One region of the Arthrobacter sp. BE255 genome, then DNA from elsewhere that is predicted to be linked to it. Evidence: riboswitches for the same ligand, from Rfam matches in the RefSeq annotation. Region 1 holds a riboswitch; each other region holds the start of a gene.
What was found. A riboswitch is a leader RNA that binds a small molecule or an ion and turns the genes downstream of it on or off. The one in region 1 is predicted to bind S-adenosylmethionine.
Positions count from the first base shown of each region.

Region 1 (3,163 bases):
GCCGCCGTCGGCCCCGCAGGGCTTCCGTGCCCGCAAACTCGCTGAACTGGACCAGCAGTACAGCAACGGCGGGATGGCCGTGGACGAGTACATGAAGCGGCGCTCCGAAATCATGGACGGCTAGCCAGCCGGACAATCCGGCCGGGCGGCCAGGTCAGACCAGGAACGTCTTCCGGAGCTGGCTGCCCAACTGGCCGATCTCGGTCAGGAAACCGTCGTGGCCGATGGGTGCTTCAATGACGTGGACGTCCACGTCTCCGGGAAGGGCCTCGGCGAGCTCGCGGGACTGCGAGGGGAAGTAGAGCCGGTCCGAGTCCACCGCAGCGACGAAGAACCTGGCGGTTGCCCGGGCGAGGGTTTCGCCGAGGGAACCCCGCCCGCGGCAGACATCGTGGCTCATGAGCGCCTCGGTGATGGCGATGTAGCTGTTGGCATCGAAGCGGCTGACGAGCTTGCTGCCCTGGTGGTCCAGGTAGCTCTCCACCTGGTAGCGGCCCCGGTCCCCCAGCGCGGCTGCCTGCAGGGGGGTTTCGGGTGCCTGGGCCGACCGGCCGAACCGGCCGTCGAATTCCTGGGCTGACCGGTACGTGATGTGGGCGATCCGCCGCGCCAGGGCCAGCCCGTCCTCGGGGAAGGGTCCGCCGTAGTAGTCGCCGTCGTTGAAGTTGGCGTCCTGGCGGATGGCGAGGGTCTGGGCCTGGGCGAAGGCGATCTGCTCTGCGGTGCTGGCGGCGCCGACGGAGATCACGGCACAGCGTTCCACCCGGTCCGGGTAGGTCACGGCCCATTCGAGGGCGCGGGCGCCGCCCATGGATCCGCCCAGCACGGCGTACCAGCTGCCGATGCCAAGCTGGTCCGCCAGGCGGGCTTCGGCGGCGGTGCTGTCACGCAGGGTCACCAGCGGGAAGCGTGAGCCCCACGGCTGCCCGTCGGGGGCGGGCGACGACGGCCCGGTGGAGCCGTAACAGCCGCCCACAATGTTGATGGACACCACAAAGAACCTGTCCGTGTCCACCGGCGCGCCCGGGCCGGCCAGCTGCTCCCACCAGCCGGGCTCGTCGCTGTCGCCGCGTGTCACGTGCGTGCTGCCGGTCAGGGCGTGCTCAATGAGGATGGCGTTGGAGCCGTCCTCATTGAGCGTTCCCCACGTTTCATAGGCGAGCGTGACTTCGGGCAGGTATCCGCCCGCTTCGAGTTCAAGTCCGCCAATGCCGGCGTAACGGACCACGCCGTTTTCGGGTACTGCTGTACGGGAGACGGTAATCGTCATGTGGAGACCTTTTCTACGCGCTTGCCTGCCGTCAAGTGACCGGCAGGCCAGGTCTTCACCCGGGGCACCCCACCGCGGAAGGAGGGTTGCCGGCCAGCAAGCCGGGGCTGTCGCTGGCACTCATGACCTCCTCCGAGTGTACGAAACCGCCCCCGTGTATGGCTAAGAGTGTGACTGGTTTGTGACTCCCCGAGGCTTGGCGGGTCCGGACCGGCGTCCTACTGCGCCGCCTTGGCTGCCCGGAATCCGGCTTCCAGGTCGGCCAGGATGTCATCAATGTGCTCGATCCCCACGGACAGGCGCACCAGTCCCGGCGTCACGCCCGCAACCGCCTGCTGCTCCGCTGAGAGCTGGCTGTGCGTGGTCGACGCCGGGTGGATGACCAGGGAGCGCACGTCACCGATGTTCGCCACGTGGCTGTGCAGCTCCAGGGCATCCACGAAGCGCTTCCCCGCTTCGGCCCCGCCGGCCAGGTTGAAGGCCACCACCGCGCCCGTACCCAAGGGCCCGTACTTGCGTCCGCGCTCGTACCAGGGGCTGGACGGGAGCCCGGCATAGGCGACCGATTCGACGTCGTCACGGGCCTCCAGCCACTGCGCCACGGCGACGGCGTTGGCAACGTGCCGCTCAACGCGCAGGCTGAGTGTCTCCAGGCCCTGCGCGATCAGGAAGGCGTTGAAGGGCGAGACTGCGGAGCCAAGGTCGCGGAGCAACTGGACCCGGGCCTTGAGGATGTACGAGAGGTTGGCGCCGAGGGCCCCGCCGGCGCCAAGGTCGCGGGCGTAGACCAGCCCGTTGTACGTGGGGTCCGGGGTGTTGAAGCCGGGGAACCGTTCCGGGTCCTTGCCGAAGTCGAAGTTGCCCGAGTCCACGATCACCCCGGCGATGGCCGAGCCGTGCCCGCCAAGGTATTTGGTGGCGGAGTGGACCACGATGTCGGCGCCCCACTCCAGCGGGCGGATCAGGTAGGGGGTGGAGAGCGTGTTGTCGACCACCAGGGGGACGCCGGCTTCGTGGGCAGTCCGGGACACTCCTTCAATATCGAGCACGTCCTGGCGCGGGTTGGATACCACCTCGGCGAAGAACAGCTTGGTGTTCGGCCGGACGGCGTCCCGCCAGTGTTCCAGGTTGTCCGGGTCCTCGACGAAGGTCACGGCGATGCCGAACTTTTTCAGCGTGTGTGCCAGCAGGTTGTACGTGCCGCCGTAGAGGCTGGGGCTGGCCACCACATGGTCCCCCGCCTCCGCGATGTTGAGGATGGCGAAGGTTTCGGCTGCCTGTCCCGAACTCAGGAGCAGTGCCGCGAGCCCGCCCTCGAGGCTGGCGATCCGCTGTTCAACGGCGTCCTGGGTGGGGTTTCCGATGCGGGTGTAGATCGGGGCCAGCTCTGCGAGCGCGAAGCGGTTGGCGGCGCTTTCGGCACTGGGGAAGACGAACGACGTCGTCTGGTAGATCGGGAGCGCACGCGCCCCTGTGGCGCTGTCCGGCTCCTGGCCGGCGTGGATCTGGCGGGTTTCAAAAGACCATCCGTTGGACATTCAAGGCTCCTTTGACGTGGGCCCGGGCATGCTGGGAGCACCACGGGCCGCGCTTGCCGTCCGGCCGTTGCCGGACAGCCAGGTCCTCACCCGGGGCACCCCACCGCGGAAGGAGGGTTGCCGGCCAGCGAGCCGGGGCTTGGCGCTGGCGCTCATGACCTGCGTTCAGTGTAGGAACCTGTCATCGGCGTGCAACAGCATTGTGACGAACATGGTCAGCGGCCGGCTTCAGGGGGCCGCGGAAAGGACGATGTCCACTCGTGACGCACCCCCAAAGTAGGTAAGGATACCCTTAGCTGAGAGGCGGATCACAAAGTGCCAAGATGAGGGCATGCGCATGGATCACGTCTCTTAC
Region 1 is NZ_JAVDWK010000008.1:172,976-176,138, forward strand. It holds gene J2X42_RS15015 (hypothetical protein) at 1-124, shown strand, start outside; gene J2X42_RS15020 (homoserine O-acetyltransferase) at 155-1,270, opposite strand; SAM riboswitch class IV at 1,283-1,398, opposite strand; gene J2X42_RS15025 (bifunctional o-acetylhomoserine/o-acetylserine sulfhydrylase) at 1,489-2,808, opposite strand; SAM riboswitch class IV at 2,853-2,968, opposite strand; gene J2X42_RS15030 (VOC family protein) at 3,140-3,163, shown strand, end outside.

Region 2 (3,163 bases), on a different contig from region 1:
CGGAGGGCTCAAAATGTGCCCGGTATTCGGCGACGGACTCCAGGACTGCGGAGGGTGCCACGTGGTAGTTGGCCCCGTAGGGTAGACCCAGCTTTCCGGCAAGCCGGGCGCTGGGTCCGGCGCTGGACCCGTGGATCCAGAACTGCGGGGAATGCCCCTGCGCGGGGCGGACCGCCACGCTTTCGCCCTCCGGGCCACGGTACTGGCCGGAGAAGAAGGCAATGACGTCCTGCACGTCGCTTTCGAAGTTGTCCGCGTCCCCGGGAACGCGGCCCAGGAGCTCCGCCTGGAGCCGGAACCTCTCCGGGAAGGCCTTGCCAAAGAGCGGGCGGGGCGGCGGAATGACCAGCCCGTCCAGGTTGCGGTTGCCGGCGCCTGTCGCGGACCCGCCTGGCGCGGACTGGGCTGTCGTGGACCCGGCTGTCGCGGACTGGGCTGCGGCGGCCAGTTCTGCGGACCCCGATGCAGCAGACGGACCCCCCGCGGCAGCAGGATCCTCAGGTTTCGGCACCCCGGACCGGCCAAAGCCCAGGTCAATGCGGCCGGGATACAGGGCCGCAACAGTGCCCACGTTTTCCGCGACCTGGACCGGCCGGTAGTTGCCCAGGATGGTGGCGGCAGTGCCAACACGGATGGTGCTGGTTGCCGCGGCCACCAGAGCCGACAGCACGTGCGGCGCCGCGCCGGCAACACCGGGACTCAGATGGTGCTCAGCCAGCCAGAAGCGCTTATAACCCAGCGCCTCGGCGGAAACGGCCAGCTCAATGCTGTTGCGCAGCGCATCGGCTGCGGTCTTTCCGGCCGGGATGGGGCTGAGGTCAAGGACCGAAAGGGGAACCACAGGAGGCTTAGGCATGGCATGACCCTACGGAGTCACGGCTCGGCGCAAAACCTGGTCCGTCACCGGACTCAACCTCCCGAAACGGCAGGTAATCCGGCCCAAAACTGGTTCATAAATGACGGAATGCAGCGCCGGTTGACGCCGCATTTCCCGGCTTGACGCCGCAAGTCGGGCCGGTTGTGGACGCCCCCGGCAGCCCTCTAGATTCAGGTCCTAGGTCAAGAGACAGCACGCCAAGGACCGGCTGGTGCTGCGGCAACCCTCAGGCATTATGTGGCGGGGTGCTCCGGAAACAGACCTGGCCGCAGCAGCGGCAAGCGAATGTCAAACCGGCCGTCCGCGGCCCCAAAAATAAGGGAACCATGCCTGCCTCACCCACACCCAGTAAGCGTCCTGCTGTGCTCGGTATCGAGCTCGACGGCGACGGCGCGCACCCGGCTGCATGGCGGTTCGCCGCCCACGGGCCGGGGACGCTCCTGAGCGGAAGCCGCATCCGCGAAACCGTCCAGGCGGCGGACATCGCCGGCTTCCATCTCGCCACATTCCGCGATTCACGCACCACCGACACCGCCGGCGCGGGAATTGCCGGACGCATCGACGCCGTCCAGCGGGCGGCGTTCGCCGCCCCGGTGACGCGGTCCCTCGGCCTGGTGCCCGAGGCCGGGGTGCTCTACACCGAGCCGTTCCACGTCGCCACCCAACTGGCCAGCCTGGACTACGCGTCGCATGGCAGGGCAGGCTGGCTTGTCAGCACTGAGAACTCCGGGCAGGAAGCCCGGTCCGTGGGCCGGGGGATCCTTCCGGAAGCTGACGTGCAGCCTGAGGCCGCGGACGTCGTCGAAAGTTCCCGGCGGCTGTGGGACTCCTGGGAGGACGACGCCGTGATCCGTGACGCCGCGACGGGCAGATATCTCGACGCCGACAAGCTGCACTACGCGGACTTTGAGGGCTCCCGGTTCGCCGTGAAAGGCCCGTCCATCATTCCCCGCCCCCTTCAGGGGCAGGTGCCGGTCTTCGCCGCCGCTGCGCTGTTGCCGGCAGTGGAAGCCGACGTGGCACTGGTGTCGGCCGCAACGCCGGAGGGCCTGGCGGCGGCGGTGGCTGCCGCACGCAACGCCGGCGCGCCGCGCACCCTGGTGGAGCTTGACGTGCTGCTGGATGCCCGTGGCCGCCGGGCCTCGGACCGGCTGGCGGACCTCGATGCCCACCAGCCCTGGGCGGGCGGCGCCCGGTATGTGGGCGGTGCCGCCGGAATGGTGGAGCTCCTCGCCGTGCTGTTCAGGGACAGCGACGGCGTCCGGCTCAGTCCCGCGGTCCTGGACACCGATTTGCCGGAACTGGCAGCCGTGGTGCTTCCGGAACTCCGCCGCGCAGGCCTGCTGGCCGCGCCTGCCCCGGGCAGCACGCTGCGTGAATCCTTTGGCTTGCCCCGACCCGCCAACCGCTACGCCGCCGCCGCGGCACTCTAGGGAGACCAAAACATGAGCACTTCGTCCCGTATCGCCGGCGACGGCAAGATCCAGTTCGGCGTCTTCTTCCAGGGCGTCAACCACACCACAGTCTGGCGTGACCCTGACAGCGGGTCCCAGACCGACTTCGAATCCTTCCGCCGGGTGGCCCAGACCGCCGAACGCGGCCTGTTCACAGCCTTCTTCTTCGGCGAAGGGCTGCGCCTGCGCGAACACCTGGGCCGGATCCACGACCTGGATGTCGCCGGCCGGCCGGACGCCCAGACGGCGCTCGCCGCCCTGGCTGCCGTGACGTCGCACATCGGACTGGTGGCCACCCAGAACACCACCTACAACGATCCTGCGGACCTCGCCCACCGGCTGTCCAGCCTCGACCTGCTCTCCGGCGGGCGGGCGGCATGGAACATCGTGACCACGGACAACGCCTGGACCGGCGCCAACTTCCGCCGCGGCGGATTCCTGGCCCACGAGGACCGCTATATCCGCGCCGAGGCCTTCGTCCAGACGGCCAAAGCGATCTGGGACTCCTGGGCTGACGGCGCAATCGCCGGGTCCCGGGACTCCCGCCGCTGGCTCGCTGAGGGCGGCATCACCCCCGTCCGCAGGCAGGACTCGAGCTTCGACGTCGACATCACCGGACGGCTTCCGCGCTCCTCCCAGCAGCACCCGGTGCTGTTCCAGGCCGGGGATTCCGCCACGGGCCGGGACTTCGCCGTCCGGAACGCGGACGTCATCTTCTCCCGGCACGCCGGGCTTGAGGCCGCCAGGAAATTCCGCGAGGACATCGTGGCGCGAACCCTGAAGGCGGGGCGGCCGGCGGACGACGTCAAGATCTTCCCGGGCCAGGAATTCA
Region 2 is NZ_JAVDWK010000012.1:159,339-162,501, forward strand. It holds gene J2X42_RS18825 (LLM class flavin-dependent oxidoreductase) at 1-856, opposite strand, end outside; SAM riboswitch class IV at 1,058-1,167, shown strand; gene J2X42_RS18830 (LLM class flavin-dependent oxidoreductase) at 1,204-2,310, shown strand; gene J2X42_RS18835 (NtaA/DmoA family FMN-dependent monooxygenase) at 2,323-3,163, shown strand, end outside.
Region 2: it holds a riboswitch for S-adenosylmethionine, as region 1 does, so the genes downstream of both, J2X42_RS18830 (LLM class flavin-dependent oxidoreductase) here and J2X42_RS15020 (homoserine O-acetyltransferase) in region 1, are expected to answer to the same signal.

Region 3 (3,163 bases), on a different contig from region 1:
CGGCCGGGGACGCCACACTTCCTCCTCTGCCCTGGCGCTCAAACTGACTGACGCGCCGGCGGGAAGCTGGATCATCGACACCCCCGGCATCCGCTCCTTCGGCCTGGCCCATGTGGACCCGGACCGCATCCTCCGGTCCTTCCCGGACCTGGAACCGGGCACCGATGCCTGCGAGCGTGGCTGCAAACACACCACAGGCGCAGTCAACTGCGGCCTGGACCCGTGGGTCACCGACGGCCATGCCGGGCCGACAGGACCTGCGAGGCTCGGTTCCCTGCGGCGCCTGCTGGGCACCGACCCCCGGATGGCTGGGCAGGAAACCAAGGAACTGGGCAGCGTCAACTGACGCCGTCCCGCCCGGTTGGAGCCGCACGGGGGCTCTGCGCACGGTTCCAGTGGCCGGGGTCCCCAACCACGCGGCGCTTTGACGGTAGTTTGGAACCATGATCCAACCCGCTTCGAGCTACAACGATGACCTGCGCCTGGCCCACGTGCTGGCCGATTCCGTGGACGACCAGACCATGAGCCGCTTCAAGGCCCTGGACCTCCACATCGAGACCAAGCCGGACCTGACGCCGGTCACCGATGCGGACAAGGCCGCCGAGGAAGCCATCCGCGGCCAACTGTCCCGTTCCCGCCCCCGTGACGCAGTCCTGGGTGAGGAATTCGGCAGTTCAGGCCACGGCTCCCGCCGCTGGATCATCGACCCCATCGACGGCACGAAGAACTTCGTCCGTGGCGTCCCGGTCTGGGCGACCCTGATTGCCCTTGTTGACGAAGGCGAGCCCGTCGTCGGCGTTGTCAGTGCCCCTGCACTGGGCAAGCGCTGGTGGGCCGCCAAGGGCGCCGGCGCGTACATGGGCCGGTCACTGGCCGCTGCCACCCGGCTGAAGGTATCCGACGTCTCGAAGCTCTCGGACGCGTCCCTGTCCTACTCCAGCCTGGGCGGCTGGAAGGACCGCGGGAACCTCGATGACTTCCTTGGCCTGACCGAAGACGTCTGGCGCACCCGCGCCTACGGCGACTTCTGGTCCTACTGCATGGTCGCAGAAGGCTCCGTGGACATCGCGTGCGAACCGGAGCTCAATCTCTACGACATGGCGGCGCTGGTGCCGATTGTGGTGGAGGCGGGCGGCCGGTTCACATCCCTCGACGGAGAGGACGGCCCGTTCGGCGGCAACGCCCTGGCCACCAACTCCATCCTGCATTCGGAAGTCCTCAAGCGGCTCAACCCCGGGCTTGACGACCTGCTCTAACGGCCACATGTACCGAATTATCAGCGGCGGACGCCTCCGGCAGGGGGCGTCCGCCGCCGTATCTTCGGACAAACGCGACAATTCCGGGCCCCGCGTAACAAAAGCCTTAACATTCGGACCGGCTTCCTGCCCGCCCCGCCCATGTTCTACGCTCTTAACAGGTCACGAGTGCCAGCGCGAAACCCCGGTTTGCTGGCCGGCAACCCTCCATTCGCGGTGGGGTGCCCCGGGTGACGACCAGGCCGGTCCGGAACGGACCCGGCAAGCGCGGATTCCCGGGACAGGGAGTCCCTCTGAAGTGAGGTCTCTGTGACAACTGCCACCGTCTCCCCCAACACCGCCGTCCGTCTGCAGTCCGCAGCCGGCCCCGACACCGCAGCCCTGTTCAGCGAACGGCTTGCCGTTGCCGGCCGGCCGCTCTCCGCCGTCACCGGCGCCGAAATCCAGGCCCCGCTGATCCAGGGCGGACACGTCCGCTACGCCAACCTTGACTACGGTGCCTCCGCCCCGGCCCTCTCGGTGGTTTCCGCGTACCTCAACGAAATCCTGCCGTTCTACGCCAGCGTCCACCGCGGCGCCGGCTACGCATCCCAGATCAGCACGTCGGTCTACGAGAACGCCCGGAACATCGTGCGTGACTTTGTGGGCGGACGGGCCGGCGACTCCGTCATCTTCACCAGGAACACCACTGATTCGCTGAACCTCCTGGCAGGCTGTCTCCCAACGGTGGACGGCCGCCCGGCCGGCGACGTCCTGTACCTCGACATCGAGCACCACGCCAACCTCCTGCCGTGGCAGGGTGTCCCGCACCGCAGCGTCGTTGCCGCCGACACGTTGGCCGGCACCGTGGAGGCCATCCGCGCCGAGCTTGAACAGGGTGGAGTCAGCCTGCTGGCCGTCACGGGCGCTTCCAATGTCACGGGCGAAATCCTTCCCATCCGGGCACTCGCCGCCCTGGCGCACGAGCACGGCGCCCGGATCGTCGTGGACGCGGCGCAACTCGCGCCCCACCGCCGCATCAACATCAGCGCCGACGACGTCGACTACCTCGCCTTCTCCGGGCACAAGCTCTACGCTCCGTTCGGCGCAGGCGTCCTCGTGGGCCGGCCGGACTGGCTCGACGCCGGCACGCCGCACCTTGCCGGCGGCGGCGCTGTCCGTGAGGCCAGGCTCGACGGCGTGAGCTGGGCCACAGGTCCCGCCCGGCACGAGGGCGGTTCCCCCAACGTCCTCGGCGCCGCCACGCTGGCCCGCGCCACCCAGGTGATCGCCGCACTGGACCCGGACCGCTGGCACGCCCACGAATCAGCCATCCGTTCCTTCCTGGTGGAAGGACTCCACAAAATCGACGGCGTCACCGTGCACCAGATTTTCCAGGACACGGACCCGGATACAGACACCATCGGCGTGGTGAACTTCTCTGTCGAAGGCTACGACGCCGGTTTGGTGGCCGCCTACCTGTCCGCCGAACATGGAGTGGGCCTCCGGGACGGCCGTTTCTGCGCCCACCCGCTGCTCAAACGCCTGGGCCTGCCGTCAGGCTCCCTGCGGGCGAGCTTCGGCCTGGGGTCACGGCTCGAGGACGCCCAGCGGCTCCTGGCCGGCATCGAGGAACTCCGCAGGACCGGCCTCGGCTGGGACTATGTGGTGGACTCCGGCCGCTGGGTTCCGGCCAACGACACCCGGACCTACCCGGACTGGGCACCCAACACGCCCGGCACGGCCGGCGCAGCCCCCTGCACCGACGACTGACCCGGACAGCCCTGTCGATGCGGTAAATTCGAAGGATACCCAAGGGCATCTGGCGAAGGAGACCGCACGTGGCACGGGGTGGCCCCAAACTTGACCACGGACGCCGTCAGGAGCTCGGACAGAGCTTCCAGGACGGCGGCGAACACTACGAGCGC
Region 3 is NZ_JAVDWK010000001.1:501,647-504,809, reverse strand. It holds gene J2X42_RS02350 (ribosome small subunit-dependent GTPase A) at 1-346, shown strand, start outside; gene hisN (histidinol-phosphatase) at 444-1,256, shown strand; SAM riboswitch class IV at 1,417-1,530, shown strand; gene J2X42_RS02340 (aminotransferase class V-fold PLP-dependent enzyme) at 1,566-3,008, shown strand; gene J2X42_RS02335 (class I SAM-dependent methyltransferase) at 3,077-3,163, shown strand, end outside.
Region 3: it holds a riboswitch for S-adenosylmethionine, as region 1 does, so the genes downstream of both, J2X42_RS02340 (aminotransferase class V-fold PLP-dependent enzyme) here and J2X42_RS15020 (homoserine O-acetyltransferase) in region 1, are expected to answer to the same signal.

Region 4 (3,163 bases), on a different contig from region 1:
GATAGTCCCGCCCGAGGTACGGCTGCCACACCATGACCGTGCCGGCGTCGTCAGCGGCTTTGAACCCAGCGGCGACGTTCCGGAACGCCGCCTTGTAGGCGGGCGGCTGCTGCCCCCATTCCACCCAGCTTGAGTTCATGTCCGGCGCGAACCGGATCAGGAGCTGGCCCTGGAAGCCGGCGGCCAGAGCCTTGACCTTGTTGGCGAACGCCGCGGCGGCCGCGGCGTCCACCTGTTCCAGCGGCACAGTGGGGCGCACTGTGAGCATGGCGTGTGAGCCCAGCCCTGATGCCTGCCCCAGGAATTCCCTGATGTCCTGTTCCTCGCCGGACCTGCTGGGGAGCGAAATGTCGTGTCCCAGCAGCGCAGGTGAGGCGCCCAGCCGTTCAGCGAAGCCCTGCCCGGAGTCCTCGCCCCATTCCAGGACGGCACCCAGCAAGGGCTTGCCCTTGTCGGGAACAGGTTCGGCGGCAACGGCGGAGCCTGCCGGGATCACGGTGGACAGCAGGAGCAGGGCAGTCAGGAGCGCTGCCGGCAGAAGGCGCGCTGCAGCCGCGCGTTTCGTCAAAGGCTGGGATGCATTGGCTAGTGGCATGCTGGTGTTGACCCCCAAGGACGGCTGCGCTTTAGTGATGGTGCCCTGCACCCGTGCCAAACTCTATCGGTCTCCGCGTTCCGTCCGGGATACCCGTCATGACATTCGCGCTGGTCAGCCTGGCTTTAGGGCGCCGCACCATCCAGGACCACCAGCGGCACCGATCGCTCGGCACACGAGACCAGCACAAGGGTCCGGTCCCCGGCCCCTGCCCGGTTGTTGACGCCGGTGTCGTCACACCAGTCCAGGTTGTACGGATACGCCATCACGGCGGCCTCTCCGGGAGCCGTCGCAGGCGGGACGGTGAACACAAAGGTGAAGCCGCCGTCGTCGGTCATCGGAGCGAGCGCCTCCAGCACCACCGCCCGTGCCGCATCCCGGACCGTCACCTGGACTTGCGCGTCCCGGCCGTAACGGGCACCGCAGGTGGTGTCCGGCGCGCGGACCGTGACCTCGGCACCAGGCCTAACCTCCGACGGCGTCACGGTGTACGCGGGCGGCATGCACGGCGGCGGCGCGAAGACGTCCCGGCAGCCGCCCAGGCCCAGGGCCACGGCGGCCCCAGCGAGGATCGCCGCTGCCGTCCGCAGACCCGCGAATGCGGCCGGTTCCCGCCGTGATTTCCCCATGGATTGATTGTCCCGTCCGGTTGCCGGCGGTGGGAAGCACGTGTTGGTTACGGAACATGACGACGGCGGCGGTGCGGCCGGACGGCCCAAGTGTTACGTTTTTGGGGAGTAATGAGAACCGGCGCCAAGCCCTGACTGGCCGGTCGGCAACCCTCCCTTTCGCGGCGGGGTGCCTCAGGTGAATACTCGGCATATCGACCGATTCGAGCTGCAAGCGTGAGAGAAGGAGATCCGTCGTGTCTGACGCACCTGCCCCTGAAGAAAAACTGTCGTACCGGCTCATTACAGGGCCGGACGACCGTAATTTCTGCGAGCGGATTTCCACCGCTCTTGCCGAGGGCTACGTGCTGCATGGCAGCCCCGCCGCCACCTCCAACGGCGGCCAGGTGATTGTCGCCCAGGCACTCATCCTCCCCGCCGCCATCGCGAGTGCGGACGCCGCCGTCGCCACGGCAGTGGAAGACCTCGAGTTCGACGGCGAGGGCCACGCGTGAGCTACGCCGGAGACCTGACCCCGCAGGAAGCCTGGGCCAAGCTGGAGCAGGGCGCCATCCTGGTGGATGTCCGCACCGAGGGTGAGTGGGCGCACATCGGCATCCCGGACACCAAGGCCACCGAAAACGATCCCCTGTTCATCCAGTGGACGTTCCCCGGCGGCATTCCCAACCCGGATTTCATCACGGACCTCACGCAGCAGGCGCCGGAGGACAACGGCACCGAACTGCTGTTCATCTGCCGCTCCGGCCAGCGTTCCATCGCGGCCGCCAATGCTGCGACACAGGCCGGCTTCACCTCCTACAACGTCCTGGAGGGCTTCGAAGGCGAGCCGGACCGCTACGGCGAGCGCACCGTCAACGGCTGGAAGAACCGCGGCCTGCCAACCAACCTGGGAAAGAACTAAGTGACTTTTAACGAAGATGCCGCCGGCTGGAGCCCTGACACCCAGGCAGTCCGCGGCGGGCTGGACCGCACCAACTTCCAGGAGACCACCGAGCCGGTGTTCCTGAACTCCGGATTCGTCTACGAATCCGCTGCCGCCGCCGAGCGCGCCTTCACCGGCGAGGACGAACGCTTCGTCTACTCCCGGTACGGCAACCCCTCAGTCGCCACGTTCCAGGAACGCCTCCGCCTGCTTGAGGGAACCGAGGCGTGCTTCGCCACGGCGTCCGGCATGTCCGCCGTGTTCACCGCACTCGGCGCCCTGCTCGCCGCCGGCGACCGCGTGGTTGCCGCCCGTTCGCTGTTCGGCTCCTGCTTTGTGATCCTCAACGAAATCCTGCCGCGCTGGGGCGTGGAGACGGTGTTCGTCGACGGGACCGACCTGGAGCAGTGGCGCGCCGCCCTGTCAGAGCCCACCACCGCGGTGTTCTTCGAGTCGCCGTCCAACCCGATGCAGGAAATCGTGGACATCGCCGCTGTCAGCGAACTCGCGCACGCCGCCGGCGCCACCGTCGTCGTCGACAATGTCTTTGCCACCCCCCTGCTGCAGCGCTGCGGCCAGCTCGGCGCGGACGTGATTGTCTACTCCGGCACCAAGCACATCGACGGCCAGGGCCGGGTCATGGGCGGGGCCATCCTGGGGACCAAGGAATTCATCGACGGCCCGGTCAAGCAGCTGATGCGCCACACCGGCCCTTCGCTGTCCGCCTTCAACGCCTGGGTCCTCACCAAGGGCCTGGAAACCATGGCGCTGCGCGTCAACCACTCCTCCGCCACCGCACTGCGGCTGGCCGAATGGCTCGAACAGCAGCCGGCCGTCAGCTGGGTCAAGTACCCGCTGCTGAAATCCCACCCGCAGTACGAGCTCGCCGCCAAACAGATGAAGGCCGGCGGCACCGTCCTCACGCTGGAGCTTGCGACGACGCCCGGGCGCTCCGGCAAGGACGCCGCCTTTGCGCTGCTGGATGCGCTGCGCATCATCGACATCTCCAACAACCTG
Region 4 is NZ_JAVDWK010000005.1:37,341-40,503, reverse strand. It holds gene opgC (OpgC domain-containing protein) at 1-595, opposite strand, end outside; gene J2X42_RS10575 (hypothetical protein) at 721-1,224, opposite strand; SAM riboswitch class IV at 1,332-1,447, shown strand; gene J2X42_RS10570 (DUF1737 domain-containing protein) at 1,461-1,718, shown strand; gene J2X42_RS10565 (rhodanese-like domain-containing protein) at 1,715-2,125, shown strand; gene J2X42_RS10560 (O-succinylhomoserine sulfhydrylase) at 2,126-3,163, shown strand, end outside.
Region 4: it holds a riboswitch for S-adenosylmethionine, as region 1 does, so the genes downstream of both, J2X42_RS10570 (DUF1737 domain-containing protein) here and J2X42_RS15020 (homoserine O-acetyltransferase) in region 1, are expected to answer to the same signal.